4 regions of the Enterococcus massiliensis genome follow, and region 4 is predicted to be linked to each of the others. Evidence: predicted binding sites of a transcription regulator. Region 4 holds the regulator's gene; each other region holds the start of a gene.

Region 1 (7,492 bases), on a different contig from region 4:
AAAATTCTTTTTACGATTTTCGGTCGTCTATTTTATGATTCTTGGAACTTATGTCCCAAGCTCTTTTTACTTATTCTTTTGTTTCTGGTTCCGTAGTTTTTTCTTTAGGAGCGTTTTTAGCAACTACTTCGATTTTGCCATCCTTGGTCAATTTTGCTTTTAAGTTTTTGATTTTTGGATGATCCAAATAGTATTCCGCTACACCATCTTCGATTTGTTCTTGAATCGTTCGGCGAAGAGGGCGGGCACCCATTGCTGGATTGTAACCTAAGTCAACTAATTTTTCTTGAACAGTTTTTGGTACATCAATATGGATTCCTTGAGCACTCAACATTTTGTTTACATCGTTAAGCATCAAATTGACAATCGTCAACAAGTCTTCTTTTGAAAGTGTCTTGAATTCCACGATGCCATCGAAACGGTTCAAGAATTCTGGTGTGAAGTAATTATTTAATTGTCCTAAAACGGATCGAGTAATTCCTTCACGGGCTGCTCCGAAGCCAACATTGGCTTCCACTTTTCCGGTACCGGCATTACTTGTCATAATAATCAAGGTATCTTTAAAGCTGACAGTGCGACCTTGTGCATCCGTCAAACGACCGTCATCCAAAATTTGCAGGAACATATGCAATACATCTGGGTGAGCTTTTTCGATTTCATCTAATAAAATCAAACTGTAAGGATTACGACGAACTTTTTCGGTCAATTGTCCAGCTTCTTCATAACCAACATAGCCAGGAGGAGAACCAATCAATTTAGAAACACTGTGTTTTTCCATATATTCAGACATATCGAAACGAATCATGGATTCTTCTGAGCCGAATAATTCATATGCCAATTGTTTGGCCAATTCTGTTTTTCCGACGCCAGTCGGTCCGACAAATAAGAAGGAACCGATTGGTCGAGTTTGTTTCCCAAGTCCTACACGATTTCGACGAATGGCTTTTGCCACACGATCGATCGCGTCTTCTTGTCCAATGACATGAGCTTTTAGGTCAGTAGCCAAATTTTTCAATTGTGTTTGTTCTTTTTCTTTCAGCTCACCGACTGGAATACCCGTTCGAGCTTCTACGATTTGTTCCATGTCTTTTTCGGTGATGACTGGTATTTCTTCGTCACTGATTTGTTTTTCTTTCATTTTTTGAAGTTTGTTGATTTGGTCGCGATAATACGCGGCTTTTTCAAAATCTTCTTCTTGTGAGGCTTGTTGTTTTTGGGTTTGGGCATCGGCTAATTTCTTTTCGATAACTTTTGGATCGATCATTTGAATCGTCAAATTCTTTTTCGAGCCGGTTTCATCCAACAAGTCAATGGCCTTATCCGGCAAGAAACGATCTTGAACATACCGATTAGATAAAACAGCAGCAGCTTCGATTGCTTCATCCGTATATTTAACATGGTGATAGTCTTCATAACGAGGTTGCAATCCTTTTAAGATTGTGATGGTTTCTTCTACAGAAGGTTCCTCCACACGAACGGGTTGAAGCCGACGTTCTAGGGCTGCATCTTTTTCAATAATTCGATATTCGTTTAACGTTGTAGCACCTACCATTTGCAATTCGCCACGAGCTAAAGCAGGTTTTAAAATATTTCCTGCATCCATATTTCCGTCGCCGGCAGAACCAGCACCAACGATTTCGTGTACTTCATCAATAAATAGGATAACATTTTTTGCCTGTTTGACTTCTTCAATCAATTTTTGAACCCGTTCTTCAAATTGCCCACGGATACCTGTTCCTTGAACAAGGGAGGCGACATCTAAACGAATCACTTCTTTGTCCATTAATTTTTGTGGGACATCACCATTGACAATCTTTTGAGCGAAACCTTCAACAACTGCCGTTTTACCGACACCGGGTTCACCAATCAAAACGGGATTGTTTTTGGTTCTGCGGTTAAGGATCTCAATCACTCGTTGAATTTCTTCATCCCGTCCAACGACTGGATCAATGTCTCCTTGACGAGCTTGTTCTGTAATGTTGATTCCATATTCTCCCAGCAGTCCATTGGCTTGCCGATTTCCTTGTGGAGGTTGTCCACCGTTAAAGTTATTGCCACCGCCGAATTGAGTGGGGGGTGTTTGTTCGGGAGCACCGTTTTGTTGCATTTGCCGAGACATTTGTCGGAACAAATCATCAAGACTGCCAAACCCGAATGGATCTTGTTGCATCATATTTTGTTGGCTTCCTTTTTGATTTTTTAATTTTTGATAACAGCTTTGACAATAATCAAGCTGTTTTCTCTGACCATTTACATTTGCGTATAAATGGATCGTTGCTTCATTTTTGCCGCAATTTTGACAAAGCATAGAATAGTCACGACCTTTCATACCGTTTTTACTACGAATTAATTTTAACGCGAATCCTGCGTTTCGTAAAAAGATAAACTCAATAGAAGATCAAAAAATGGAAATACTTTCACTGACCATCTTTGACCTTTGGTTTTTATTATACCAAGTTTTGCTTAAGATGCAACTATTTGCTCTTTGACAATTGTCGAAAAATGAAAAACAAGTATACTATATAAATAGTGACAGGTGAGGAGGTGCGTCAATGGTTGAAAATCCATATGAAGGCCAGTTGCAGCAGCTTCGCAGCGGCGACCTTTCAGAAATTATCGTTGAGCAAGCAGAATTTTTAATTTTTCGAGAAGCATGGTTAAAATGCGAAGACCGTACCGCTTTTGTCGGGGAAGCCGGCTTAAATGGCAGGATTATTTACCGTTATCAGAAAAATCAAGGCTAGACCAATGAATAAACAATGTAAATTGGTAGAAAACGGTTGTAAGATTGGCAAAAAAATGGTAATCTTTACAATTGAAAGGGAATTTTTTAGATGTCTTTTTTACGTTGTAGAAAGCAGAAAAAACCCTAACAAAAAACTTTGTTTAATAAAGGAGATCAATCAATTATGGAAAAGAAAGACTTTCATGTAGTAGCAGAAACTGGAATCCACGCACGTCCAGCTACCTTATTAGTTCAAACAGCTAGCAAATTCAACTCTGATATCAACCTTGAATACAAAGGCAAATCAGTGAACCTAAAATCAATCATGGGCGTTATGTCTTTAGGCGTTGGCCAAGGATCAGACGTTACCATCACTGCTGAAGGTGCTGACGAAGCTGACGCAATGGCAGCAATCGTTGACACAATGAAGAAAGAAGGATTATCTGAATAATGGTTGAAATGCTAAAAGGGATCGCCGCAAGTGACGGAGTTGCCGTTGCAAAAGCTTACCTGCTAGTTCAACCGGATTTATCCTTCAATAAAGTTTCAGTAGAAGATACTGACGCTGAGGAAAAACGATTAGACGACGCTTTGGCAAAGTCTACCGATGAATTGACTCAAATTCGGGAAAAAGCAGCGCAAAGTCTCGGTGAAGAAGAAGCGCAAGTATTTGATGCCCATTTGATGGTTCTTAGTGATCCAGAAATGGTTGGTCAAATCAAGCAAAACGTGAAAGATAACAAAGTCAATGCTGAATCAGCATTGAAAGATGTTACCGACATGTATATCGGTATGTTCGAAGCGATGGATGACAATGCTTACATGCAAGAACGCGCAGCAGATATTCGTGACGTTGCAAAACGGATCTTGGCGAATTTGTTAGGAGTTTCTCTACCAAATCCTTCAATGATCAACGAACAAGTTGTTGTCGTGGCGCATGACTTGACTCCAAGTGATACGGCACAATTAGACCGTAACTTTGTTAAAGCATTCGTAACGGATATCGGCGGACGTACTTCGCACTCTGCGATTATGGCTCGTTCTTTAGAAATTCCTGCAATCGTGGGAACAAAAGAAATTACTGCCAAAGTCAAAGCTGGCGATATTTTAGCTGTGAATGGGATCGAAGGGGACGTTATCATTGACCCTACTGAAGATCAAAAAGCAGAATTTATTAAAATTGGTGAAGACTATGCTGCTCAAAAAGCAGAATGGGAAAAACTAAAAAATTCAAAAACAATCACTGCTGATGGCAAACATTTTGAATTAGCTGCTAATATTGGTACGCCAAAAGATTTAGAAGGCGTACGTAATAACGGCGCAGAAGCAATCGGTTTGTATCGTACAGAATTCTTATACATGGATTCTGCTGATTTTCCTACTGAAGACGACCAATACAAAGCGTATAAAGCTGTATTGGAAGGCATGGGAGACAAACCTGTTGTTGTTCGTACGATGGATATCGGTGGGGATAAGGAGCTTCCTTATCTGCAATTGCCTCATGAAATGAATCCATTCTTGGGTTATCGTGCGTTGCGTATCAGTTTATCCGACTTAGGAGACGATATGTTCCGTACACAAATGCGTGCGTTGTTGCGTGCTTCTGCGCACGGCAATTTACGGATTATGTTCCCAATGGTGGCAACATTGAAAGAGTTCCGCGCTGCGAAAAAAATCTACAATGAAGAACGTCAAAAATTGATTAGCGAAGGTGTAACTGTTTCGGATACGATCCAAGTTGGGATTATGATCGAAATTCCTGCGGCTGCTGTTTTAGCAGATAAATTCGCAAAAGAAGTTGATTTCTTCAGTATTGGAACCAATGATTTGATTCAATACACAATGGCGGCTGACCGGATGAACGAACGCGTTTCGTACCTATACCAACCTTATAATCCTTCAATTTTACGTTTAATCAAAAATGTAATTGATGCAGCACATGCAGAAGGTAAATGGGCTGGAATGTGTGGCGAAATGGCAGGAGATCAAACAGCGGTACCATTGTTAGTAGGAATGGGCTTAGATGAATTTTCAATGAGTGCGACTTCAGTCTTGAAGACTCGTAGCTTGATGAAACGTTTGACAACTACTGATATGCAAGAGCTTGCTGATCGTGCGTTGAAAGAATGTGACACACTTGAAGAAGTTGTTGCTTTAGTTGAACAATACGTAAAATAGATTTTTCAAAAAGAGGAAGAGCACTTTGTAAATTCGCAAAGTTGCTCTTCTTTTTGTTTTTTTAAAGGGCACCCAATCTATCAAATTTGTAAGGTGTTTTCCAGCAAATCTAGGTCTATAGTTGGAGATACATTTGCCCTTGCTGTGCTATAATGTTTGTAACGCCAGATGGAAAAGCTTGTTTTTACCGTTTTCAGTATTTCAATGAAATGCTGGTATGACATGACGACTGGTTGAAATTTTGAAAAAAATGTCAATCGGAAAAAGAACAAGGATGTCAATTCCACTTATTTCAAGAATCCTAGTGGAATGATATACGGTGTGAAAATCGGAAGAAATTTTGAAAAAAATTTCAACCAGAAAAAGAACAAGGATGTCAGTTCCACTTATTTCAAGAATCCTAGTGGAATGATATACGGCGTGAAAATCGGAAGAAATTTTGAAAAAAATTTCAACCAGAAAAAGAACAAGGAGGATATTCTCTTTGAAGGTATTACTTTATTTCGAAGGAGAAAAGATGCTTGAAAAATCAGGGATTGGTCGAGCATTATCCCACCAAAAGCGAGCATTAAGTGAGGTTGGGGTGGAATATACCTGTGACCCTCATGATGAAGATTATGATATTTTGCACATCAACACATACGGTGTCAATAGTTATAATATGGTAAGCAAAGCTCGTCGTGCAGGTAAAAAAGTTATTTACCATGCCCATTCAACCGAAGAGGATTTTCGAAACTCTTTCATCGGTTCCAATCAAGTATCACCTATTTATAAAAAATATTTAGTCAGCTTATATTCAAAAGCCGATCAATTGATTACACCAACACCCTATTCCAAAGAATTACTGGAAGGATACGGGTTGACCGTGCCAATTGCTGCGATTTCAAACGGTATTGATTTAGAAAAATATGCACCTGATCCAGAGAAAGAACAAAAATTCCGCGAATATTTTCATTTATCACCAGAGCAAAAAGTTATTATTTCAGTGGGCTTGTTCTTTGAGCGAAAAGGAATCGTTGATTTTGTCGAGTTAGCCAAACAATTTCCTGAGTACCTTTTCATCTGGTTTGGTCATGTGCCAATGTACACGATTCCGAAAAATATTCGAAATATCGTAAAGGAAGATCATCCTGATAACGTTCTTTTCCCTGGTTATATTCAGGGAGAGATTATCCAAGGCGCATATTCTGGTGCAGATCTCTTTTTCTTTCCTTCCTATGAAGAAACGGAAGGTATCGTGGTTTTAGAAGCACTGGCAAGTAAGCAGAAGGTTTTAGTTCGGGATATTCCCGTCTACAAAGGCTGGCTGCAAAATGAACAAAACTGTTACATGGCAAAAGATAATCAGGAATTTGCTAATCGAATTGAAGAAATCGTTGAACAGAAAGTACCGGATCTTTCTTTGGCAGGGTATGAAACAGCTAAAGGTAAGAGTATTCGAAAAATCGGTGAGGAATTGAAAGCTGTTTATGAACAGGTTTTGGAAAATGAAACTGTTATGTAGTTTGGAGGAAGTAAAGTGAAAATTGGATTTTTTACGGATACCTATTTTCCGCAGGTCAGTGGTGTTGCGACATCGATCAAAACATTGAAGGATGAACTGGAGCATAAAGGGCATGAAGTATATATTTTTACAACAACTGACCCGAATGCGAAGGAAATGGAAGAAGATATTATCCGAATGCCAAGTGTACCGTTTGTTTCGTTCAAGGATCGACGAATCGTTGTTCGTGGCATGTGGTATGCCTATCTTATCGCTAAGGAATTAGAACTGGACTTGATTCATACCCACACAGAATTTGGTGCAGGAATGTTGGGAAAAATGGTTGGAAAAAAATTGAAGATTCCTGTGATCCATACCTACCACACCATGTACGAAGATTATTTGCATTATGTAGCAAAAGGCAAAGTATTGCGCCCTTCCCATGTAAAATATTTCTCTCGGATTTTTGCCAACCACACAACAGGTGTCGTCTGCCCAAGTGAACGGGTGATTGATACGTTGCGTTCATATGGTGTGACCTCGCCAATGCGGGTGATTCCCACCGGCATTGAAATTGAAAAATTTGAACGTCCTGATATTACGGAAGACATGCGGAAAACTGTCCGAGAACATTTGGGAATTACTCAAGACCAACTGATGATTTTATCTTTAAGCCGAATTTCTTATGAAAAAAATATTCAAGCTATTATTCATGGCTTTCCAGAAGTCATTCGTCAGTTACCGCAAGCCCGTTTAGTTGTAGTTGGGAAAGGTCCTTATTTAGAAAAATTACGGGAATTGGTTGAAACATTGGGATTAAGTGAAGTGGTTCAATTTACCGGAGAAGTACCGAATGAGGAAACTGCCTTGTTTTATCATGCGGCAGATTACTTTGTCAGCACATCTACGTCGGAAACACAGGGTCTGACCTATACAGAGGCAATGGCAGCGGGAACGCCTCTTGTCGTGGAAGGTAACGATTATTTGAACAATCTGATCGATGATCCTTCGCTGGGTATGACCTTTGTTTCAGAGGAAGACTTTGCGGATTCTTTGATTGATTATATCAATCAAAAAATTCCCGGCAACGATCAAGTGCTGGAAAC
Region 2 (7,492 bases), on a different contig from region 4:
TAAAAATCCTGAAATTAAGCACGGGGCAATTAAAGTTGCCTTTGGACCAGACGAAGAAATCGGTGTTGGTGCAGATAAATTTGATGTAGAGCAATTTGGTGCAGACTATGCCTATACGATGGATGGTGGTCCAGTTGGTGAATTACAATTTGAAACCTTCAATGCTGCACAAGCAGAAATCACCATTCAAGGAAAAAATGTTCATCCCGGAACGGCAAAAAATACGATGATCAATGCACTGCAATTGGCTATTGATTTTCAAAATCTACTGCCGGCAGAAGAGGTACCGGAAAAAACGGAAGGATACCAAGGTTTTTACCATCTGATGTTTTTAGAAGGAACACCCGAAGAAGCAAAAATGAGCTATATTATTCGGGATCACGATCGTACTAGCTTCGAAGCCCGGAAAAATAAATTACTAGAAATTCAAACGAAACTGAATGAAGCTTTCGATCAAGAACGAATTTCTATTCATATGTATGATCAATACTATAATATGCGGGAAATCATCGAAAAAGATATGAGTATTGTGGAAATCGCCAAACAAGCCATGATTGATTTGGGAATTAAACCAATCATTGAACCTGTTCGTGGTGGAACCGATGGATCAAAAATTTCTCAATTGGGTACACCAACACCAAATATTTTTGCTGGTGGCGAAAATATGCACGGACGATTTGAATTTGTCAGTCTACAATCGATGGAAAAAGCGACAGATGTCATCGTGAAAATTGCTGAATTGAATGCAAAGTAATGAATGAATAAAGAGCTAAACGAGCCCGGCTTTCTAAAAAGTTTAATGGGCCGTTTGGTTCTTTTTTTTAAAGCATCTTTTTTAACTCAAAGAATCTTTGCAACTCTTTAAATTTTACGGTATCCTGTAATGAGGAATTGGAGGAAACGAAGAACCTATGAATGAATTTTTACGGGCACCACTTTACTTATATTTTATTTTGATCAATCTTTATGTTTTTTTCCTAATGGGCTACGATAAGCATCGAGCAAGAAAACAACAATGGCGTATTCCGGAATCAAATTTGTTATTTATGGGCGTTGTTGGTGGCGGATTAGGCGGATTGTTGGCGCAGCATATTTTTCATCACAAAACCTTAAAGCGAAAATTCACCATTTGCTTTATTATTGGGATTTTGGTGGATGTCGCGTTGGCAATATACGTTTTGTAGGAGTAGATCATGAAGTCAAATTCAAAAATTAAGTTGATTATCAATATTGCCTTACTCGTAGCCATCTTTGGTGTGATGTATTATTTGTTGCGGGGCTCTTTAACTGAAATTTTTATCGAATTGAAAGACACCAGTTTAGCCGTTGTTTTAGGCGTACTTTTTTTAGGAACACTGTATCAAGTGCTTGAAGGATATTCAATTAAAGAGATTGCGACGGTCTTCCAGCCGCGATTTCGTGGGATAGATGGACTTTGGACCGCAAGTTATTCTGCTTTTTATCGTTTCATAACCTTTGGCGCAGGAACTTTGATTTCTGAGGTTAATTTTTATCGAAAAAAAGACCTTCATATTTCTCAAGGAATTGGAGTCACAGCACTGCATATGATTATGTACAAAGCGGCTGTTTTGACCTATGCGCTTGTGGGGCTGATTATTCAATTTTCACTTTTTTATGCTCATGCGCCCAAAATGATTCCCTTTATTCTTGCCGGCATGATTTTAACCTTTGTCATTATTGCTTTTCTGATTATTTTGTCAGTAAGTGTGCGACTTCAAGTTCTATTTGTTCAAATCAGTCACCGATTGTTCAAATCAGAAAAATTACGAGGAATCGTGGATAAATGCAATGTTCAGATCTATTCTTTGCGGGAAACGATGTATCGGGTGTTGAAGGATCGGACGGCAATGTTGCGAATCTATTTATGGAATCTGATAAAGCTGATTGCATGGTATTTGATTCCTTATGTTGTGTTAGTTAATGGTCATCCAGAATTAGACTTTTTATTGAGTTTTGCATTGATCAGTTTTACTGTGATTTTAGCAGGAGTCATTCCTTCACCAGCAGGTATCGGTTCTTTCGAATTTGTTTATCTGCTATTGTTTCGTCCGCTTGTCGGTACGGTTGATGCAGTCTCTTCCATGCTGCTCTATCGCTTTGCCTCCTATATCTGGCCGTTTTTGATTGGTTTTGTGTATATTTTGGCAGAAAAAAGAAAAGTGATCCGCACGGAAATCAAAGAAATAAAAAAAGAGAATAGTACAGAAAGCGAGTGAATTCTTTGGTTTTTCAACCAAGGAATTTTTTTGTTCATAGACAGCAATTATTTTGACCATATTTGACCAAAGGTGTATAATTTATTTTGTGAGAGAAAGTTGCTCATACAAAAGATGGGAGGAAATTTTATGAATATAGAAAAAATGACAAGCACACTGCAAGAAGCGATTGCAGAAGCACAACAAATTGCCATTACTCGTCACCATCAAGACATTGATATTGCTCATTTATGGAAAATTTTCTTACAGCCAAATCATTTTGGTCGTAATTTTTATACGGATGCTGGAGTAGAGGTTGACGATTTTGAGGCCAAGGTCGATGAATTATTGGATCAGGCGGCAACAATTGAAGGCGGCAACGTGCAGTACGGACAAAGCATGAGTCAGAACCTTTTCAATCTGCTTTCGGAAGCAGATCGTTTGCGGGAAACTTTTCAAGATGATTACTTGTCTACAGAGATTGTATTGTTGTCTTTGATGCGCTTAAAAAATCATCCTTTGACAAAATATTTACTTAATCATGGAATCAATGAAAAAGAATTACGTAGAAATATTGAAGAAATGCGAGGTGGAGACCGAGTGACTTCACAAAATCAGGAAGAACAATACAAAGCCTTGGAAAAATATGGGGTTGACTTAGTTCAACAAGTAAAAAATGGCAAGATGGATCCGATTATCGGTCGAGATGAAGAAATTCGGGACGTCATACGAATTTTATCCAGAAAAACCAAAAATAATCCAGTGTTGATTGGTGAGCCAGGTGTCGGAAAAACCGCAATTGTGGAAGGGTTGGCACAACGAATCGTAAGAAAAGATGTCCCGGAAAATTTAAAGGATAAAACGATTTTTTCCCTGGATATGGGAGCCCTAATTGCTGGAGCGAAATTCCGCGGGGAGTTTGAAGAACGTTTAAAAGCAGTTTTAAAAGAAGTCAAAAAATCAGAAGGACATATTATTCTGTTTATCGATGAAATTCATAACATCGTTGGTGCTGGAAAAACAGAAGGCAGTATGGATGCCGGTAATTTATTGAAACCCATGCTGGCTCGTGGCGAATTGCATACGATTGGTGCGACCACATTGGATGAATACCGTCAATACATGGAAAAGGACAAAGCACTTGAACGACGTTTCCAAAAAGTACTCGTGAAAGAACCGACTGTTGAAGATACGATTTCGATTTTACGGGGACTAAAAGAACGCTTTGAAATCCATCATGGGGTGAATATTCACGACAACGCATTAGTTGCAGCTGCAACTTTGTCTAATCGTTACATCACAGATCGTTTCTTGCCGGATAAGGCAATTGATTTAGTGGATGAGGCTAGTGCCAGTATCCGCGTGGAAATGAACTCCATGCCTACTGAATTAGATCAAGTGACACGTCGGTTGATGCAGTTGGAGATTGAAGAGGCTGCATTGAAAAAAGAATCCGATGATGCTTCTAAGAAACGCTTAACAATTTTACGGCAAGAATTGGCGGAACTTCGAGAAGAAGCAAATGCCATGAAAATGCAGTGGGAAACGGAAAAGGAAGAAGTTAACACAATTTCTAATAAACGAGAAGAAATTGATAAAGCAAAGCATGAGTTAGAAGATGCAGAAAATAATTATGATTTAGAACGAGCAGCTGTTTTACGACATGGAACGATTCCTCAATTAGAAAAGGAATTACATGAGCTGGAAGAAAAAGGCAAAGCAGAAGGCGTTCGAATGGTTCAAGAATCTGTGACTGAAAATGAAATTGCGGCAGTTGTTGGCCGTTTGACAGGTATTCCGGTGACGAAATTAGTTGAAGGAGAACGGGAAAAACTATTAAAATTAAACGAAACCCTCCATCAACGGGTCATTGGGCAAGATGAAGCAGTGGATGCCGTGTCAGATGCAGTCATCCGGTCACGTGCAGGCCTGCAGGATCCTAATCGTCCCCTTGGTTCTTTCTTGTTCTTAGGACCAACTGGTGTCGGGAAAACGGAATTAGCCAAAGCATTGGCAGAAAATCTGTTTGACTCAGAAGAACATATGGTTCGAATCGATATGAGTGAATACATGGAAAAACATGCTGTCTCTCGTCTAGTTGGTGCGCCTCCAGGCTATATCGGCTATGAAGAAGGCGGACAGCTAACAGAAGCGGTTCGTCGCAATCCTTACACGATCGTCTTGCTGGATGAAATCGAAAAAGCCCATCCAGATGTTTTCAATCTGTTACTACAAGTATTAGATGATGGCCGTTTGACGGATTCTAAAGGTCGTGTGGTTGATTTTAAAAATACTGTGTTGATTATGACCAGTAATATTGGTTCACAATTATTGCTAGATGGCGTAACAGAAGAAGGAAAGATTCCTGAAAATGTTGCTGATTCAGTGATGGGTCTATTGCGAGGACACTTCAAGCCAGAATTTCTGAACCGGATTGATGATACAATTTTATTTACACCATTAAGTTTGGACGATGTAAAAGGAATTGTGGAAAAAATCATCGCCCAATTGTCCCACCGATTGGAAGATCAAGATATCCAATTGGAGATTACCGATGAATCAAAAAGCTGGATCGCAGAAAATTCTTATGAACCGGCCTATGGTGCACGCCCATTGAAACGCTTTATCACGAGAGAGTTAGAAACACCGTTAGCAAAAGAAATCGTTTCTGGACGAGTATTACCAAAGTCAAAAGTTACGATTAGTTTGTTAAATGATCAATTGGTTTTTCAAAATAGCGAACAGGAATAACCAAAAAAATGGCAAGGATCAGATAATTGATTCTTGTCTTTTTTTGTCCAAATAAAAATTCTGAATCTCTCGATAAGCGAATGGTTTGGCGGAAAAACTTCTTTACTTTATACTGAAATAAATGGGGTAAAGAAAGGAAATGAAATGAAAATTTTTATAGATATGCTTCTTGATCGAAAAGACGAACTACTTTCAGCAACTTTCCAACATCTTTCTATTTCGATTATTGCACTTTTGATTGCAATTATTATTGCTGTTCCTTTGGCGATTTGGTTGGCAAATTATAAAAAAGCGGCAGAGGTTATGCTGCAAATCACCAGCGTTTTACAAACAATTCCTTCATTGGCACTGTTGGGACTATTGATTCCTTTTGTCGGTATCGGCACTGCGCCAGCATTGATTGCATTGGTGATTTATGCGTTGTTGCCGATTTTTCAAAATACGTATATTGGTTTATCAGAAATTGATCCTTCCATTGAAGAGGCAGCGGTGGCATTTGGTATGTCTCGGATGCGCCGCTTAATCAAAGTGGAGCTTCCCATCGCGCTGCCGGTAATTATTTCCGGAATTCGGACAGCATTGGTTTTGATTATTGGTACCGCCACTTTAGCAGCGCTGATCGGTGCTGGTGGACTAGGAACCTTTATTTTATTAGGTATCGATCGGAATACACCGATGCTCACATTGATCGGAGCTATCAGCTCTGCATTATTGGCAATTTTGTTTAGCAGTTTGATTCGTTTGCTGCAAAATTTAAAACCTCGCTATACGTTACTGACTTTAGCTGGATTGATTTTTTTGATTGGTGGTGTTTCTATTTACCAAACAGGAGCTTTTCAAGGAACCATGGTCACAATCGCTGGAAAATTAGGCTCGGAGCCGGATATTTTGATTAATATGTATAAAGAATTAATTGAAGAAGAAAATCCTGAAATTCAAGTCGAATTAAAACCAAATTTTGGTAAAACGAGTTTTTTATTTAGTGCTTTAGAGCACAACCAAATCGATATTTATCCGGAATTTACCGGTACGGTCTTAGAAAGTCTAGTCAAAGTTCCTGAAGGAGATCAAGGAAAAGCCTTTTCTTCGGAGGAAACCTATGAGAAAGCCAAAACATTGCTGACAGACCAGTATCAGATGACGTTTCTTGAACCTATGGCTTATCAAAATACTTATGCATTGGCGATGAAAGAAGCGTTTGCCAAGGAACATCAAATTGAGAGCATTTCAGATTTGATCAAAATACAAAATCAAATCAAAGCTGGTTTTACGTTGGAATTTATCGACCGTTCAGACGGGTACAAAGGAATTCAGGAGAACTATCAATTGGATTTCCCAAGCGTTCAAAGTATGGAGCCGGCTTTGCGTTATCAAGCCATCAATAATGGAGACATTAATTTAATTGATGCCTACTCGACAGATAGCGAAATCCAACAATATAAACTGGTTACGCTAAAGGACGATCAACATCTTTTCCCACCTTATCAAGGTGCACCGTTGATGCAAAAAGAATTTGCAGAGAAGCACCCTGAAGTCGTCAAAGCATTAAATCGTCTAGCTGGAAAAATTACCGAAGAACAAATGATCTCCCTCAACTATCAAGTCAATGTGGAGAAGAAACAACCTGAAAAAGTTGCCCGCGACTTTTTGCTTGAACAGGGTTTGTTGAAGGAGGCAGAAAAATGACCGAGATAATTGCATTTAGAAATGTGGAAAAACGCTACGGCGAAAAGATCGTAATCGATCAGTTGAACCTCAGTATCCAAACCGGAGAAATTTTCGTTTTGGTGGGGCCTTCAGGAAGTGGGAAGACCACAACGTTGAAAATGATTAATGCGTTGACCGAACCTACGGAGGGGGACGTGTATTTTAAAGGAAAACGGATCAAGGATTACAACCTGCAAAAAATGCGGTGGCAGATGGGATACGTTTTACAACAGATCGCATTATTTCCAACGATGACTGTAAAACAAAACATAGAAGTTATTCCAGAAATGCTTGGCTGGGAAAAAGAAAAACGTAAAATGGATGTGGATCGATTATTAAAATTAGTTAATTTGAATCCTGAACAGTATCGCAACCGAATGCCTCGAGAACTTTCCGGCGGGGAGCAGCAGCGAATCGGAATTTTGCGGGCGATTGCTGCCAATCCAGAAGTAATTTTGATGGATGAACCCTTTAGTGCGCTTGATCCGATTTCTCGTTCCTCCCTCCAAGAGCTGGTTTTGCAGTTGCATGAAGATTTGGGCACCACGATTGTATTTGTTACCCATAATATGAAAGAAGCCATCAAATTGGGGGATCGAATTGCAGTCATGCGCAACGGACGGTTGATTCAATGTGACACGCCAGAAAAAATTATTGCAGAACCCAAAACGAAATTTATTGAAACCTTTTTTGAGGAAACTGGTGAGGATGAAGCGGCGCTTGTGACGGTTCGACAAATGATGCAGGCTGGTTTTTATCAAACGACTGTTATGAAAAAAGAGCAACCAATAATCACTGAAGATACCACTTTACAGGAA
Region 3 (7,492 bases), on a different contig from region 4:
AGCTTCATTTGGTACACATGTTTAATCCCCGCCATATTCAACCCTTCAGAGAGATAGTCTTTGATTTCCAACAAGATATCGATATCATTTAATGAATACATTCGGCGATTGCCTTCGCTTCTCTCCGGATGAATCAAATCCTGTTCTTCATAATATCGAATTTGACGCGCCGTCAAATCAGTTAATTTCATCACCGTACCAATTGGAAACACAGACATTGAGCGGCGTAACTCTTTTTCCCGCATAATTTCTCTCCTCTCATGATAGACTTGCTTTTGAACTTGTGATAACTATACCAATTCAAAAAAAAGCTGTCAATAGTTTTATGTAAGAAAAACTGACATGAGCGATTTTTTTATTAAAAATAATTCCGACAACAAAAAAAGAGCCCTCCGCAGAAGACTCTTCTAGTTATTTCACTTGATGATACACAGCATTCACTGCATTCGCCACAGCAATTTTGACATGTTCATAGGTCAAACCTCCCTGAACGTACAGAGAATAAGGTTCCCGTAAAGGTCCATCGGCACTCAATTCAATGCTGGCTCCTTGAACAAAGGTTCCGGCAGCCATGATGATATCATCTTCATAGCCGGGCATATAGGAAGGAATTGGGGCAACGAAGGCATCAATTGGTGAAAACTTTTGAATCGCCTGAGCAAAAGTGACCATCGCCTCTTTTTTCTCTAATTCCACCAATTGAATCAAATCCGTGCGGGCTTCATCCCATTTCGGAGAGGATTCAACCCCATATTCTGCTAAGAGAGCGGCAGTAAAAACAGCGCCTTGGATGGCTTGGCTGACGACATGAGGGGCTAAAAAGAAACCCTGTAGCATTTCATGGACATTTCCTAACATCGCTCCACCTTCTGCCCCGACTCCGGGTGTGGTCATGCGATACGCACATCGTTCGATCAATTCTTTTCGTCCAACCAAATAGCCGCCGGTTTTTGCGATGCCTCCGCCGGGATTTTTGATTAAAGAGCCTGCCATAATATCCGCCCCCACCTGCGTAGGTTCTTGCAACTCTGCAAACTCTCCATAACAATTATCGACAAAAATAACGACTTCTGGTGCAATTTGATGAACGAAGTCACACATTTCTTTAATTTTTTCAATTGTAAAAGAAGGACGCGCGGCATAGCCTCGAGACCGTTGGATAGCCACGACTTTGGTTTTTTGGGTAATTTTCTTTTCGATACCATCAAAATCCACTGCCCCGTTTTCCAGCAAATCTACTTGCTCGTAGCCGATTTGATATTCTTTCATTGATCCGATTCCGTTTCCAGTCAGACCAATTACTTCTAGCAGTGTGTCATAGGGTGTACCGGTGATATAGAGCAGCTCATCTCCCGGACGCAAGATGCCAAACAAAGCTGTCGCAATGGCGTGGGTTCCAGAAACGATTTGAGGACGAACCAGGGCAGCTTCTCCACCAAAAGTTTCTGCGTAGACCGCTTCTAACGCATCCCGTCCGAGATCATCATTTCCATAGCCCGTGGAAGGCAAAAAGTGTGTTTCAGACACGTGGTGGTTTCGAAACGCCGCCAATACTTTCCCTTGATTTTCTAAAGCAACTCCGCGAATTTCTTTTAAACGATCGTCAATCTTTTGATCGACTGCCGCTATTTTTCTCACCAATTCTGCATCCAACTCATCTGTCCAGCTCATTCGTCATTCTCCTTATAATAAAAGAATCTGGTAAAGCAAATCCTTTTACTACATATTTTTGCATTTTTTCGTCAAAATCTTCTTTCAAAACTAAGGTTTCTCGTTTGGTGCGACTCAAAAGATTCCCTTCCTCTTGTCCTAAAGCAACGGTGTAGGGGGTTAAAATTTCCATTAACTGAAGTTTTACCGCATCCGTCAAATCGGTTTTGCCTCGACTGCTTTTTGCTGAAATCAGTACATTCGGAAAAAGTGTAGGAACAAAATCTTCCGAAAGCTGATCGGCCTTGTTGTAAACTGTCAACAAAGGCAATTGTTCTAAGTTTAATTCTTTCAATAATTTTATAACGGTCTGTTCCTGTTGAAGGCGATCTTCTGCGCTGGCATCTACCACATGCAGCAACAGATCCATGGATTGACTCTCCTCCAATGTAGAATGAAAGGCATCAATCAACTGAGTAGGTAGATCTTGAATAAAGCCAACTGTATCCGTCAGGGTAACCTCTAATCCTTCTGGTAGTCGCCATTTTTTGGTCAACGGATCAAGAGTGGCAAAGAGTTGGTCCTGTTCGTAGGTTTCTGCTTGAGTCAAAACATTTAAGATTGTTGATTTTCCGGCATTCGTGTACCCTAATAAACCAATTTGAATCGTTTGTCCCGCTTTGCGTTTTTGCCGCGTTCGTTCACGGTGGGCTTCTACCTGTTTCAATTCACGTTTGATGACAGTGATTTTGTTTCTGATGTGCCGACGATCCGTCTCCAACTTCGTTTCACCAGGACCACGAGTTCCGATACCGCCACCTAATCGAGACAAACTTTTTCCTTGTCCAACTAACCGAGGCAATAAGTAATCCAACTGTGCCAGTTCCACTTGCAGCTTGCCTTCTTTGGATCGCGCCCGCAAAGCAAAAATATCCAATATCAACTGCACCCGATCAATGACCGGCAACCCGATTTCTTCACCGATCAGCTGACTTTGTCGGGGTGTCAATTCGTGATTAAAAATAATCAAATCTGCTTCATGAGCATCTGCCAAATTTTTTAATTCCTGTAATTTGCCTTTGCCGATTACTGTTTGTCGATCGACTTGAGGGCGTTTTTGAATCAGAGAGAAAACCACTTCTCCATGAGCCGTCTTGGTCAAGCTTTTCAGCTCAGTCATTGATTCATCGAAATTTTTCCAGGTTTCTTCTGTTTCAACACCGACTAAGATTACACGTTCTTCTGTCATTTCTTTTCCTCCAGCCATTCTGCGACTTCTTTTTCTAAGGAACTTTTTAATGCAGGTTCTTCGATTAAATCCACCCAAACCGGCGTCATTCGATTACGAAACCAGGTCAATTGGCGCTTGGCATAGCGGCGGGAATGCAGTTTAATTTCCTCAGCAACTTCCTCCAATGTTCCCCTACCAGAAAAATATGGAAAGAATTCCTGATAGCCAATGCCTTTTGCTGCTTGAACCTCGGGAAAATCTCGTAATCTTTCCGCTTCTTGAATCAACCCGGTCGTCATCATCAGGTCTACCCGCTGATTGATTCGTTGATACAATCGTTCCCGTTTAGTGGTCAGTCCAATCAAAAAATAATCATAAAGTTTAGGAGGGGGCGTTTCCTGCGTGATACTTTTCCCAGTCAGCTCCAATACCTCAAGTGCTCGGATTACTTTCCGCTGATTGTTGGCGTGAATTTTTTCTGCAGCAACTGGATCTTTTTCCTGTAAAAGCATCCATAATTGCTGATTGCCGTTTTTTTCGGCATAACGGATATATTTTTCCCGTACAGCAGTATCGGCTTCTTTTTCAGTTCCAAGTTGATAATCATGCAACAATGCTTGAATGTACAGCCCAGTTCCACCAACAACGATTGGCAAATGTCCTCGTGCAGTGATTTCCTCGATTTTTTTTCGACCTTCTTGTTGAAATTCAGCGACAGAATAAGTCTCCTGTATTTGCCGAATATCAATCAAATGATGTGGTACTCCCGCCATTTCTTCCTGACTAACTTTGGCGGTACCGATATCTAATCCCTGATAAATCTGCATCGAATCCCCGCTGATGATTTCTCCATCGAATTTTTTTGCCAATTCAATACTTAAAGCAGTCTTGCCGACAGCCGTTGGTCCTACAATTACTAACACTTTTTTCATTTGGTCTTTCCTCGTCGATAGGCCTGCTGAATTGCTTGTGCTTTTTCAGGGAAATTGGTAATGATTCCTCTTACTCCTAATTTCAAGCAATTTAAAATCGCCTCTTCTTTGTCCAATGTCCACGGGCGAATCGCCAACGGATAGTCTGCAATTTCGTTTTGATGGGTTAAAAGCCAGTCATATTTGGGATGAATTCCTTCAATGTATTCCCGACGTACAGCCAATTCTGGTTTCTTTTCAGATTCTCCCATAATCAAATCAAGCTGTGTCTCCGGCTCCAAACGATGAATAATATCCAAGGAGTTGACATTGAAACTGCAATACCAATGCTCAAAGGGCCACTCTTGGCTTTGAATCAATTGAGAGGTTCTTTCTTCAATATCTGGATAATGGTAATTGTCTGTTTTTAATTCAATCGTTAAAACGCCACGATAATTGCGCATCAATAAAAGATCCAATACTTCTCTTAATGTAGGGACCTTCGTTGCTTGGTATTTCGCATTGAACCAACTTCCCGCATTCAATCGTTTGATTTCTTCCAATGTTTTTTCACGAATGAATCCTTTGCCGTTTGTGGTGCGGTCGACTTCTTCATCATGCATGACGATTAACTGACCGTCTTTTGATAAATGAACGTCCAATTCAATCACATCGGCGCCTACACGGACCGCCTCAGCAAATGCCGGCAATGTGTTTTCAGGTCGATTTCCGCTACTACCGCGGTGGGCAACGATTTGTGCCATGGTCCTCACTCCAATCCTTCTTATTGTATCATGGAACGAAAAGGAAGAAAGAGAAAAAAGCTCCTCTTTGTCTTCATTATTCGACAAAAAAAGTACAACGTCTTCTGTCACCTCAATAGGATTCAGATTATCGTTGTACAATTGGTTTACGAAAAATAGGTCAATGTTTCGCCAGAAATCGTCTTTAATTGATTTTTCCGTTCATTAATCAGTTCAGTCAAATCGTCCGTAAAATGCTCCAAAATGACCCGTCCACCTTTATAGGCGTACCCACCGATTTTCATGGTCTCATCCGGTGATAAAATCACCTTTCGTTGGGCGATTTTTTTGAAGAATTCTTCTAAAATATAATTTGGCAAATAAAAATTGTTTTGTGCAGCAAATGATTGCAAATAGGCAAAGTCATCAATCGTGATATAGCAATCATCAAAGCCGTCAAAACTGACGTATTCATCCATTAAAACAGCTCTTTTTTGAAGAATCTCGTTGATTTTTTTATTTAATTGGATTAGGGTCTCGATTTCTTTTACTTTGTGTTCCAACTGGCGGCGGCGTTGCTCTTTACGCTCATCATAGCGAATGCGCAAATTAAAGGCAATGGCGACGACTAACGCCCCCGTCAACACACCGATAAAACCAGAAACTGCAACTGCGATCATGAAGTCACTCCTCGTTCGTTTTAATGTAATAAATTTTCTTTTAGAAAATTTAGTTTTATTTTCACGCCGTATACCATCCCACTAGTTTTCTTGGAGATAGTGAGACTGGCATCCTCGTTTGTTTTAATGTATTAACTTTTCTTGGTAGGAAATTTTGTTTTATTCTCTCCCGCTATTTTCATACCTCTTGGACTCTTAATAAAAGTGGAACTGATATCTTCTTTTGAGAGGAGATGTACGCTATTTATTTTAGCATAAGATGCTTTCCATTTGATACCTAAAAGGCAAAGTTTTCTATTTGACCTTTATTGACCTTACGTGTATACTTTCTTTTAGATGTTGGAAATATTTTGTGGTACACTTAATTCGCAAAACATCTTATACACCCACTAACTAATTACAATTTTACCATGTATTTTAAAGGAGGAACCTGAATTATGAACTTAATTCCTACAGTTATCGAACAATCATCTCGCGGCGAAAGAGCCTACGATATTTACTCCCGCCTATTGAAGGACCGCATCATTATGTTGAGCGGACAAGTTACAGACGATTTAGCAAATTCAATCATTGCGCAACTTTTATTCTTGGATGCGCAGGATTCTGAAAAAGATATCTATTTGTATATCAACTCTCCCGGCGGCAGCGTGACTGCTGGTTTGGCGATTTTTGATACCATGAATTTTATCAAAGCCGATGTTCAAACCATCGTTTTAGGAATGGCAGCTTCCATGGGTTCATTCTTGTTGACGGCTGGCGCTAAAGGCAAACGTTTTGCCTTGCCAAATGCTGAAATCATGATCCACCAACCTCTTGGCGGTGCGCAAGGACAAGCAACTGAAATTGAAATTGCTGCTCGTCATATTTTACAAACCCGTGACCGCTTAAACCGTATCTTGGCTGAACGTACCGGTCAACCCCTGGACGTTATCGAACGAGATACCGATCGCGACAACTTCATGACAGCAGAACAAGCAAAAGAGTATGGTTTGATCGACGAAATCATGGAATCAAGCAATAACTTAGCTTAAATCTCAGAAGACGACCCATTTGTGGTCGTTTTTTTCTATTTCTCGCAAAAAAAAAAATCCTTCCAAACAAAAAAGACGGTTTCCTTTGAAAGAGACCATCTTTTTTTGTTTGGAAAACTACTTGAAACTTTCTTTGGCGAGAATAATTTTGCCAGCGGGCGGATGACCTTCCATTTTTTCATGGGCAAGAATCACACTCGCTAATTCAAAAGGCAGCACTTCTGCGATTTCGATTTCTAACTGTCCTTTTTCATAGGCAGCTAGCAAAGCGGTGAAGGCTTCTTGATCCGAATACTCTTTTGATGGACCAAAATGGAGATATTTGCCTTTTTTTACCCGCTGTTCCTCAGTAGGCAACGTGTTCAGCGCGACATATGTGCCGTTTTCCTTCATGATTCTTACTCCTGCCTCGATGCCACGACTGCCTTTTGTCGCATCAATAACGACATCTGCTTGGTTTTCAAAAATTGTCCCTGGATCTTCTTGATCGTAGGCAGCAAAACCATCAACCTGCCATTGACGCACATGGTCCTCATTATGTTTTGATGCACTAGTCAACACCCGATGCCCTTTTTGTTTCAATAATTGGACCAACAACGACCCGACACCGCCAGATGCCCCTTCTACCATAACGACATCCTCCGAATGCAGAGACAGCAAATGAAATAAGATGTTATAAGCGGTAATTCCAGTCGTCACCATGCCGGCAGCTTCCTGCCAAGACATTTCGTCCGGCAGTTTGGCAGCCTTATGAGCGGGTAAACTGATTTCTTCCCCGTAAGCACCACCGATTGGATGAAGAACGACGCGATCACCAACCCGCAAATTAGTTACATTTTCAGCTACCTCGGTCACGATTCCCCCGCCATCATTTCCCAACACGTAAGGAAATTTCAATGATCGAAAGTCTTGCATTTTCCCTTGACGAAGAGAGACATCGTAAGGATTAATGGCAAATGCTTTGATAGCTACGCGAATATGGTTGCCAGTCAATTCTTTAGGGGTTGCCTCAATTTCTTCAAATACCTCCCTAGCTGGTCCGTAATCCTTGATTGCAAATCGTTTCAATTGAATCACTCCTATTCTTATATCACTTCTTGTAAAAAGCCCCGTTTTGCTAAAAACGGTTACAGTTCCTCTTCTATAGTATAATCAAACCACGAGCAATCGCCTATTTTATTGTTTCAAAAAAAGAAAACGGCCCCTAAGAACCGTTTTCTAACATGTACTTATTTTTATTCTTCCA
Region 4 (7,492 bases):
GAGAACGATATACCTTGATTTGTTCTTCCCCATATTCGGCGATCGCTTTTGCCTCTGAAAGTCCGATTGTAGCAATCGGCGGATGGGTAAAGATCACCGTAGGAATCAGATTATAATCCAAATAAAGATCCTTGCCATTGAATAAACGTTCCGATAAGCGGCGTCCGGCAGCGATGGCAACTGGTGTCAAATCAATTTTGCCAATAACATCTCCAACAGCATAGACTCCTTCAGCCGTCGTATTTTGGTAGCGATCCACCTGAACAAAACCACGTTCATCTACTTGCACCGTTGTATTTTCCAAACCAATCTGCTGGGTATTCGGCAAACGTCCCCCGGCAAATAAGACATAATCTGCTGTCAGCGAAGAGCCGTTTTCAAAATGGACGGTATACTCATTCCCCAGTTTTTCAATCCGAGAGGCGACGTATTGAGGATACACTTCAATCCCGGCTTCTTTATACATCTCCACCAAATTATCACTCAGCATGTCATCAAAGGCCCGCAATGGTCGTTCATTTCGATAGGCCCAAGCGACCTCTACGCCGAATTGTCGCACCATGCCGGCAAATTCCACGGCAATGTACCCAGCCCCTAACACGATCATTCTTTTTGGTTTTTCCGTCAATTGAAAAAAATCGTTGGAGCTTTTGACATACTCACCACCAGGAATTCTCAATTCTCCAGGATGTCCGCCAGTTGCGATCAAAATATGGGGAGCGGTGAATTGTTCTTCTCCAACTGCAATCGTATGATTATCGATAAACTTGCCGTATCCCCGAATCACCTCTACCTGATTGCTGTCCAGTCCTCTTTGGTAGGCTTTGTGCAGGAAGGCAATATATTTTTCCCGCCGAGCCACTAATTCAGCAAAATCAAAGTTGGTGATTGTTGCATCAATACCATAGCTTCCAGCATCTCGTTGAATCATCTCGATCATTTCACTGGCTTGCCACATCACTTTTTTGGGAACACACCCTACATTGACACAGGTTCCTCCCAACTGATTACCTTCAATCAATAAAACTTTTTTGCCATACATCCCGGCACGATTAGCCGAAGCGATCCCGCCGCTGCCGCCGCCAACAACGATATAATCATAGTGCTTCATCTGTTTTTCCTCCATTTAATGAAAGAGGGCACCACTCCGGGTCACCCTCTTTTGGTTCTATTTTCGTTTTCGAATCATATCCCCAGGCGTCACCGGTTGAACCACCGGCATCGTTACCACCATCATTGGATTGGGTGCACGATCAATCATTTCTCCTTCTTCGTTCCACATTTCAGTAATGGTTTGGTCAAAATGTTGGAACCCAGGACCGTAAAATTCAATCTCATCGGCGACTGAAAAATGATTACGTTGGCGAATCGTTGCCAGCTTGGTTGCTTCATCATAAGCCAGTACTTCACCGATAAATTTATATTGCGGAATTTTCCGCCGTGCCCCGAATAATTGTTCATTTTCGGTAGGTGTCCCATAATAAAACCCGGTGGCTAATTCTCGTTGTGCCACTTTCCACAATTCATCGATCCATTCTTGCTTGCAGACATAATTTTCCGGATCTTCCATATAGCTATCCACAGCTGCTTTGTACACATTCGCTACGGTTGAAACATAGTGGATGGACTTCATGCGCCCTTCGATTTTAAAACTATCCACCCCATTTTGAATTAAATCGGGAATATGTTCAATCATGGACATATCAACTGCACTCATGGAAAATTCTTCATTAACAGCACCTTTATCCGTTAGACTTTGGTGTTGTTCCGTTCCAAATGGTAAATCGAATAAATCATATTTCCAGCGGCAGGATTGTGAACAGCCCCCACGATTGGCGTCACGCATCGACATGTGATTCGATAACGTACAACGGCCGGAATAAGAAATGCACATTGCCCCATGAATAAACGCTTCAATCTCGATATCCGTATTCTCCCGGATCGCAGCAACTTCTGCCATCGACACTTCCCGCGCTAATACCACCCGTTCCAAACCTTCTTCTTTCCAAAATTCCAATGTTTCAAAATTTGTAGCTGAAGCTTGGGTGGATAAATGAATCGGTAGTCCCGGAGCTTCTGTGGCACAAATTTCAATCAATGCCGGATCAGAAACGATTACTGCTGAAATGCCGACGTCCCGTAATTCTCGGAAAAAATCTCCGGCGCCTTCTTGATTGCCTTCATGAGTGACCATGTTTGCTGCTACATAGACCTTTGCCTGATGAGCTTTGGCAAATGCCACGCCTTCTGCCATTTCCTCGTAGCTGAAATTCCCTGCCCGACTGCGCAATCCGTAAGCATTTCCGCCAATATAAACGGCATCGGCTCCGTAACGGATCGCTGTTTTTAATTTTTCTAACGTTCCTGCCGGTGCTAATACCTCAGGACGCTTTAATGGTTGTTTCATGTGTATCCACCTTCTTATTTAATCTCATCTGGATCAATATAGTAAAAACCGGTATCCAAGCCCCGCAGCTGCGGATGCTGCTGAATCACCTGCTGATTCAGTTTTTCTGCCAGTTCCAAGGACCATGTCCCAGCATCAATCGCTTGCCGAGCTTGTTGGAAAGCCTTCGCAATCGCCACAAAAGCTTCACCGGGACAAAAAAGACCATCCAATTTCCAAGTAGAAAAATTCTCGGTAGCCAATTCTCCCAATTCCTTCATCAAATCCACATCATTCGTGGCGAACACGTGGGTCCCGTGGCTATCTTCATAAATAGAATAATGCGTTTCTGGCTTCTTAGGTTCAGATAAAAACAACCCTCGACTACGATCCGTTTCTTCTGTTTGCTGAGTATAGTTATAATAATTTTGCAGTAACGGTCGTTTGGATTGATGGATACAGGTTGGACCATACACCAAAACCTCCGCCGGAATCTGCAACTCTTTACCCATAATCTGCATTTCACCAAAAGGAACTTCCCGTGCCAATACCGCACCGATTGCTCCCTTTTTTCCCCAGAAATTGATTTGACGGGCACTGGTTACCAGTGTTTCTCCGTCATAGATATAGGGAAGCTGCCATTCCGGATGTTTTTTTAGCACGTAAACAACCCCGGGATCTCCCACCAGAATCTGATCTGCTTGAATCTCTGCTAAAAAAGCCAAATATTCTGGAATCAGTGTCATTTTTTCCGGATGCATGATTCCATTGACAGCAACTGAGGCTTTTTTCCCCGCCTCATGGGCCAATTGAACCAACGTTTTTTGTTCTTCACGACTAAAAGAATGGGGCAGCCGCAACCCGAATTGTTCTTCTCCAAAAACAATCGTATCGACACCAACTGCCAACAACGCCTGCGCTTGCTCCAGGGAATCGACAGTTGCAATTAATTCACTCATCATGTACCTCCTTGCTTATTCCACAAAATACAAGTGGGACTATAGCTCAAATAATAGTATCACAGGATTTTCCACTTTCCAATAGACAAAGATAGGAAAGGAAGGTTTAACGATTTTTTTCAGCAAAAAAAGCCTACCATCGAAATGATAGACCTTTTTCATTAAACATTTTGTAGTTTTTTGACTGTTTTTGGTTCCTTGACTGTCAACGTGATTTTGCCTTTTTTTGCACCAATTGTCACATGATCCCCTAGATGGATGGCTCCTGACAATAACGCTTCACTCAAACGGTCTTCCACTTCTTTTTGTAATGCTCGTCGAATAGGTCGAGCACCATATTCTGGATCAAATCCCGCTTTGCCGATTACGTCAATGGCTGCCGGTGTGATTTTCAAATGGACTTCCTGCTCGTCCAATCGTTTGACCACTGCCTTGCTCATGATTTTCACGATTTCATGAATCTCTGTTTCTCCCAAAGAACGGAAAACCACCGTTTCATCGATCCGATTCAGAAATTCCGGACGAAATGCTTTTTTCAATTCTTCTAAGATCCGCTTTTGCATGGCACGATAATCTTTGCTGATATCTGTCACATTGAAGCCAACACTTTTTTCCTCACGAATTTGTGTAGCACCAATATTCGATGTCATGATCAAAATCGTATTACGGAAATCAACTTTTCGTCCTTTTGAATCCGTCAAATGTCCATCATCCAAAACCTGCAGCAAAATATTGAAGACATCCGGATGTGCCTTTTCCACTTCATCCAGTAAAATGACCGAATAAGGTTTCGAACGGATTTTTTCCGTCAGTTGTCCGCCTTCTTCATAGCCCACATAACCTGGAGGTGAACCAATCAATCGACTGGTGCTGTATTTTTCCATGTACTCGGACATATCCACTCGAATCAGCGCATCTTCGCTGCCAAACATCGCTTCAGCCAACGCTTTCGCCAATTCCGTTTTACCGACACCGGTTGGGCCTAAGAACATGAAGGAGCCGATTGGACGATCTGGGTCTTTCAACCCACTGCGGGCCCGACGAATTGCCCGCGCCACCGCCTTGACCGCTTCATCCTGACCAACTACCCGTTGATGCAGAATAGCTTCCAATTCCAACAAACGTTCGCTTTCTTTTTTCTCCATCTGTTGCAAAGGAACACCGGTCCATTGGGAAACTACTGTCGCAACATCCTCCGCCGTCACTCGATCTGCAAAACCGGAAGCACCTTTTGTTTCAGCAAAAGAAAGTTCAGCCAACCGTTGCCCGACTTTTTTCTCCCGTGTCCGTAAGCGAGCCGCCGTTTCAAAATCCTGCTTTTGAATAGCCGCTTCTTTGTCCCGCATCAATTTCGCGATTTCTTCCCGCAAATTTGCCAGTTCAGAAGGCTCGTCTGCCTTATCCAAACGCACTTTTGCCGAAGATTCATCCATCAAGTCAATCGCCTTATCCGGCAGCTGCCGTGAATTGATATACCGAACGGAAAGTTGAACTGCCGCATGCAACGCATCATCCGAAATTTCTACACCGTGATGCTTTTCATAGCGTGGACGCAGCCCCTTCAGAATTTCTTCCGCTTCTTCCGGTGTTGGTTCATCAACTTGAACCCGGGCAAAACGCCGTTCCAATGCCGAATCTTTTTCAATGTATTTTTGGTATTCATCCAAAGTAGTGGCACCAATCGTTTGCAATTCCCCTCGAGCTAATGCAGGTTTCAAAATATTAGAAGCATCGATAGCTCCTTCTGCTCCCCCCGCACCAATCAACGTATGCAATTCATCGATAAACAAAATAATCTGACCGTCTTGATAGATTTCGTCGATCACTTTTTTCATACGGTCTTCAAATTCTCCACGGTATTTTGTACCGGCGACCAACGCACCCATATCCAACATCATTAAACGCTTATCCTGCATATCCTCAGGAACTTCCCCTTTAATGATTCGTTGCGCTAAACCTTCCGCAATCGCTGTCTTACCAACTCCCGGCTCCCCAACAAGGACCGGATTGTTTTTTGTCCGCCGACTCAAAATTTGGATCAGTCGCTTCACTTCCTTAGCGCGGCCAACCACTGGATCCAATCGATTTTCCCGTGCCAATTTGGTTAAATCCCGTGCCAAATTATCCAACGTTGGTGTTCCTTGGCTTTGCGGTGCCTTGGTTTGCCGACGACGATTTCCCGCTTGCATCTTGACATCATTTAATCCTAATTTTTGTTTTAATAGCTGCCGCATTTTAGGCAAACTTAATCCAAGATTTGACATGATTCGAGATGCTAAAATCTCTTCATCCCGTAATAAGCCCAACAGCAAATGTTCCGTACCAATTTGGGGTGCTCCTAAGCGCTTCGCTTCATCCCCCGCATAAGCAAAAATTTGTTTTGCCCGTGGCGAATAAGGAAGATAAACCCCTTCCGGATAATTTTTGACAGTTCCATATCCGGTCAAATGTTCGATTTCTTCACGAATATCCGTTTCATCTGCATGTAGCTCCCGCAATGTTTTGCCTGCGATCCCATTTTGTTCCATGACCAATGCCAGCAACAAATGCTCTGAACCAACAGATTGATGTTTAAATGTTTTTGCTTCTTCTTGAGCAATAGTCAAAACCGCTTTTGCCCGTTCTGTAAATAATTCATCCATGGAAAATCACTTCCTATCTTCATAGCTTAATCGTTCCAAGACCGCATGCAATATCCCCGCACGAATCGCGGCTTCATCTGGAAAATCTGCCAGCGTACTCTTTGCCACCGCTGCTAAAAGCAAATTCCCCTCATTTCTCGTTAAAACTGCTTCTTCATAAAGCTTCTGAATAATTGCGAATGCGTCCTTTTCACTGAGTTTTTTTTCAAATAATTGATTGACCTGTTCCAAAAAATGATGTTTATCTGAAATCTTTACTTTTTCGATGCGGATATAACCGCCACCACCACGTTTACTTTCCACCGCGTATCCTCGTTGAATTGTAAAGCGGGTATTGATGACATAGTTGATCTGAGAGGGAACACAATTAAAAAGATCTGCCATTTCAGCTCTTCTGATCTCGATTATTTCACTATCTTCAAGTATTTTTTTCAAATACGCTTCAATCAAATCGGAAGTATTATGATGAGCCATGCTTCATTCCTCCCTTGACTAATACTGACCTTAATTATACCCAATTTTAGCCAATAATCAAAGAAACAGGTGCTCAAGATAAACAAAACTTAGATAAATAAAAAAACGAAACCATTATGATTTCGTTCTAACGCGCCCAAGAGGAGTCGAACCCCTAACCTTTTGATCCGTAGTCAAACACTCTATCCAGTTGAGCTATGGGCGCATAATATTTAATTAATCAATCTTATCCTTAGTATACCGTAAAGTAAAAAATAAATAAAGCAAAATCGGGAAGACAGGATTCGAACCTGCGACCCCTTGGTCCCAAACCAAGTGCTCTACCAAGCTGAGCTACTTCCCGATAATAAAATTAGTCTTAATGCAGTAAAAAGACTACGCGCCCAAGAGGAGTCGAACCCCTAACCTTTTGATCCGTAGTCAAACACTCTATCCAGTTGAGCTATGGGCGCAATGTATGCAATGCCGAGGACCGGAATCGAACCGGTACGGTGATCACTCACCGCAGGATTTTAAGTCCTGTGCGTCTGCCAGTTCCGCCACCCCGGCGTGTATTGTGGCACGAAAGCGGAAAACGGGGTTCGAACCCGCGACCCCCACCTTGGCAAGGTGGTGCTCTACCACTGAGCTATTTCCGCAGCTCTCGATGCCGGCTAAAGGATTTGAACCCTCGACCCTCTGATTACAAATCAGATGCTCTACCAACTGAGCTAAGCCGGCTTAATGCGGGTGAAGGGACTTGAACCCCCACGCCGTTAGGCGCTAGATCCTAAATCTAGTGCGTCTGCCAATTCCGCCACACCCGCATATTCGAAAATGAGCCGTACAGGGCTCGAACCTGTGACCCTCTGATTAAAAGTCAGATGCTCTACCAACTGAGCTAACGGCTCATATGGAGGTTAACGGGATCGAACCGCTGACCCTCTGCTTGTAAGGCAGATGCTCTCCCAGCTGAGCTAAACCTCCATGTTACTATTTAAAATCGCGTGGCGACGTCCTACTCTCACAAGGGGCAACCCCTCACTACAATC

What was found. Region 4 encodes CtsR, which represses protease genes until heat stress. Its sites were predicted from a motif close to TTGGTCAAAAAAGGTCAAANA; they were not measured.
Region 1: the regulator CtsR is predicted to act here: its motif matches at 2,418-2,438, upstream of BN1875_RS01225 (ATP-dependent Clp protease ATP-binding subunit).
Region 2: the regulator CtsR is predicted to act here: its motif matches at 2,287-2,307, upstream of clpB (ATP-dependent chaperone ClpB).
Region 3: the regulator CtsR is predicted to act here: its motif matches at 5,511-5,531, upstream of clpP (ATP-dependent Clp endopeptidase proteolytic subunit ClpP).

What each region holds. Positions count from the first base shown of each region.
Region 1 covers NZ_CVRN01000003.1:142,800-150,291, reverse strand. The annotation lists gene BN1875_RS01230 (IS1182 family transposase) at 1-96, shown strand, start outside; gene BN1875_RS01225 (ATP-dependent Clp protease ATP-binding subunit) at 71-2,308, opposite strand; gene BN1875_RS01220 (hypothetical protein) at 2,553-2,744, shown strand; gene BN1875_RS01215 (phosphocarrier protein HPr) at 2,910-3,176, shown strand; gene ptsP (phosphoenolpyruvate--protein phosphotransferase) at 3,176-4,903, shown strand; gene BN1875_RS01200 (LTA glycolipid anchor biosynthesis glycosyltransferase, IagA/BgsA family) at 5,388-6,407, shown strand; gene BN1875_RS01195 (glycosyltransferase family 4 protein) at 6,423-7,492, shown strand, end outside.
Region 2 covers NZ_CVRN01000007.1:1,048,287-1,055,778, forward strand. The annotation lists gene pepT (peptidase T) at 1-754, shown strand, start outside; gene BN1875_RS12295 (DUF1294 domain-containing protein) at 912-1,184, shown strand; gene BN1875_RS12300 (lysylphosphatidylglycerol synthase transmembrane domain-containing protein) at 1,191-2,237, shown strand; gene clpB (ATP-dependent chaperone ClpB) at 2,367-4,967, shown strand; gene BN1875_RS12310 (ABC transporter permease/substrate-binding protein) at 5,112-6,653, shown strand; gene BN1875_RS12315 (ABC transporter ATP-binding protein) at 6,650-7,492, shown strand, end outside.
Region 3 covers NZ_CVRN01000007.1:564,535-572,026, reverse strand. The annotation lists gene BN1875_RS10005 (MerR family transcriptional regulator) at 1-245, opposite strand, end outside; gene BN1875_RS10000 (methionine gamma-lyase family protein) at 412-1,671, opposite strand; gene hflX (GTPase HflX) at 1,655-2,899, opposite strand; gene miaA (tRNA (adenosine(37)-N6)-dimethylallyltransferase MiaA) at 2,896-3,813, opposite strand; gene BN1875_RS09985 (glycerophosphodiester phosphodiesterase family protein) at 3,810-4,556, opposite strand; gene BN1875_RS09980 (hypothetical protein) at 4,703-5,212, opposite strand; gene clpP (ATP-dependent Clp endopeptidase proteolytic subunit ClpP) at 5,653-6,246, shown strand; gene BN1875_RS09970 (NADP-dependent oxidoreductase) at 6,364-7,314, opposite strand; gene BN1875_RS09965 (ABC transporter ATP-binding protein) at 7,482-7,492, opposite strand, start outside.
Region 4 covers NZ_CVRN01000004.1:77-7,568, reverse strand. The annotation lists gene gor (glutathione-disulfide reductase) at 1-1,111, opposite strand, end outside; gene BN1875_RS01815 (peptidase U32 family protein) at 1,169-2,407, opposite strand; gene BN1875_RS01810 (peptidase U32 family protein) at 2,422-3,345, opposite strand; gene BN1875_RS01805 (ATP-dependent Clp protease ATP-binding subunit) at 3,507-5,987, opposite strand; gene BN1875_RS01800 (CtsR family transcriptional regulator) at 5,994-6,461, opposite strand; tRNA gene BN1875_RS01795 (tRNA-Arg) at 6,593-6,666, opposite strand; tRNA gene BN1875_RS01790 (tRNA-Pro) at 6,731-6,804, opposite strand; tRNA gene BN1875_RS01785 (tRNA-Arg) at 6,840-6,913, opposite strand; tRNA gene BN1875_RS01780 (tRNA-Leu) at 6,925-7,010, opposite strand; tRNA gene BN1875_RS01775 (tRNA-Gly) at 7,028-7,099, opposite strand; tRNA gene BN1875_RS01770 (tRNA-Thr) at 7,109-7,181, opposite strand; tRNA gene BN1875_RS01765 (tRNA-Leu) at 7,186-7,267, opposite strand; tRNA gene BN1875_RS01760 (tRNA-Lys) at 7,279-7,351, opposite strand; tRNA gene BN1875_RS01755 (tRNA-Val) at 7,355-7,427, opposite strand; rRNA gene rrf (5S ribosomal RNA) at 7,446-7,492, opposite strand, start outside.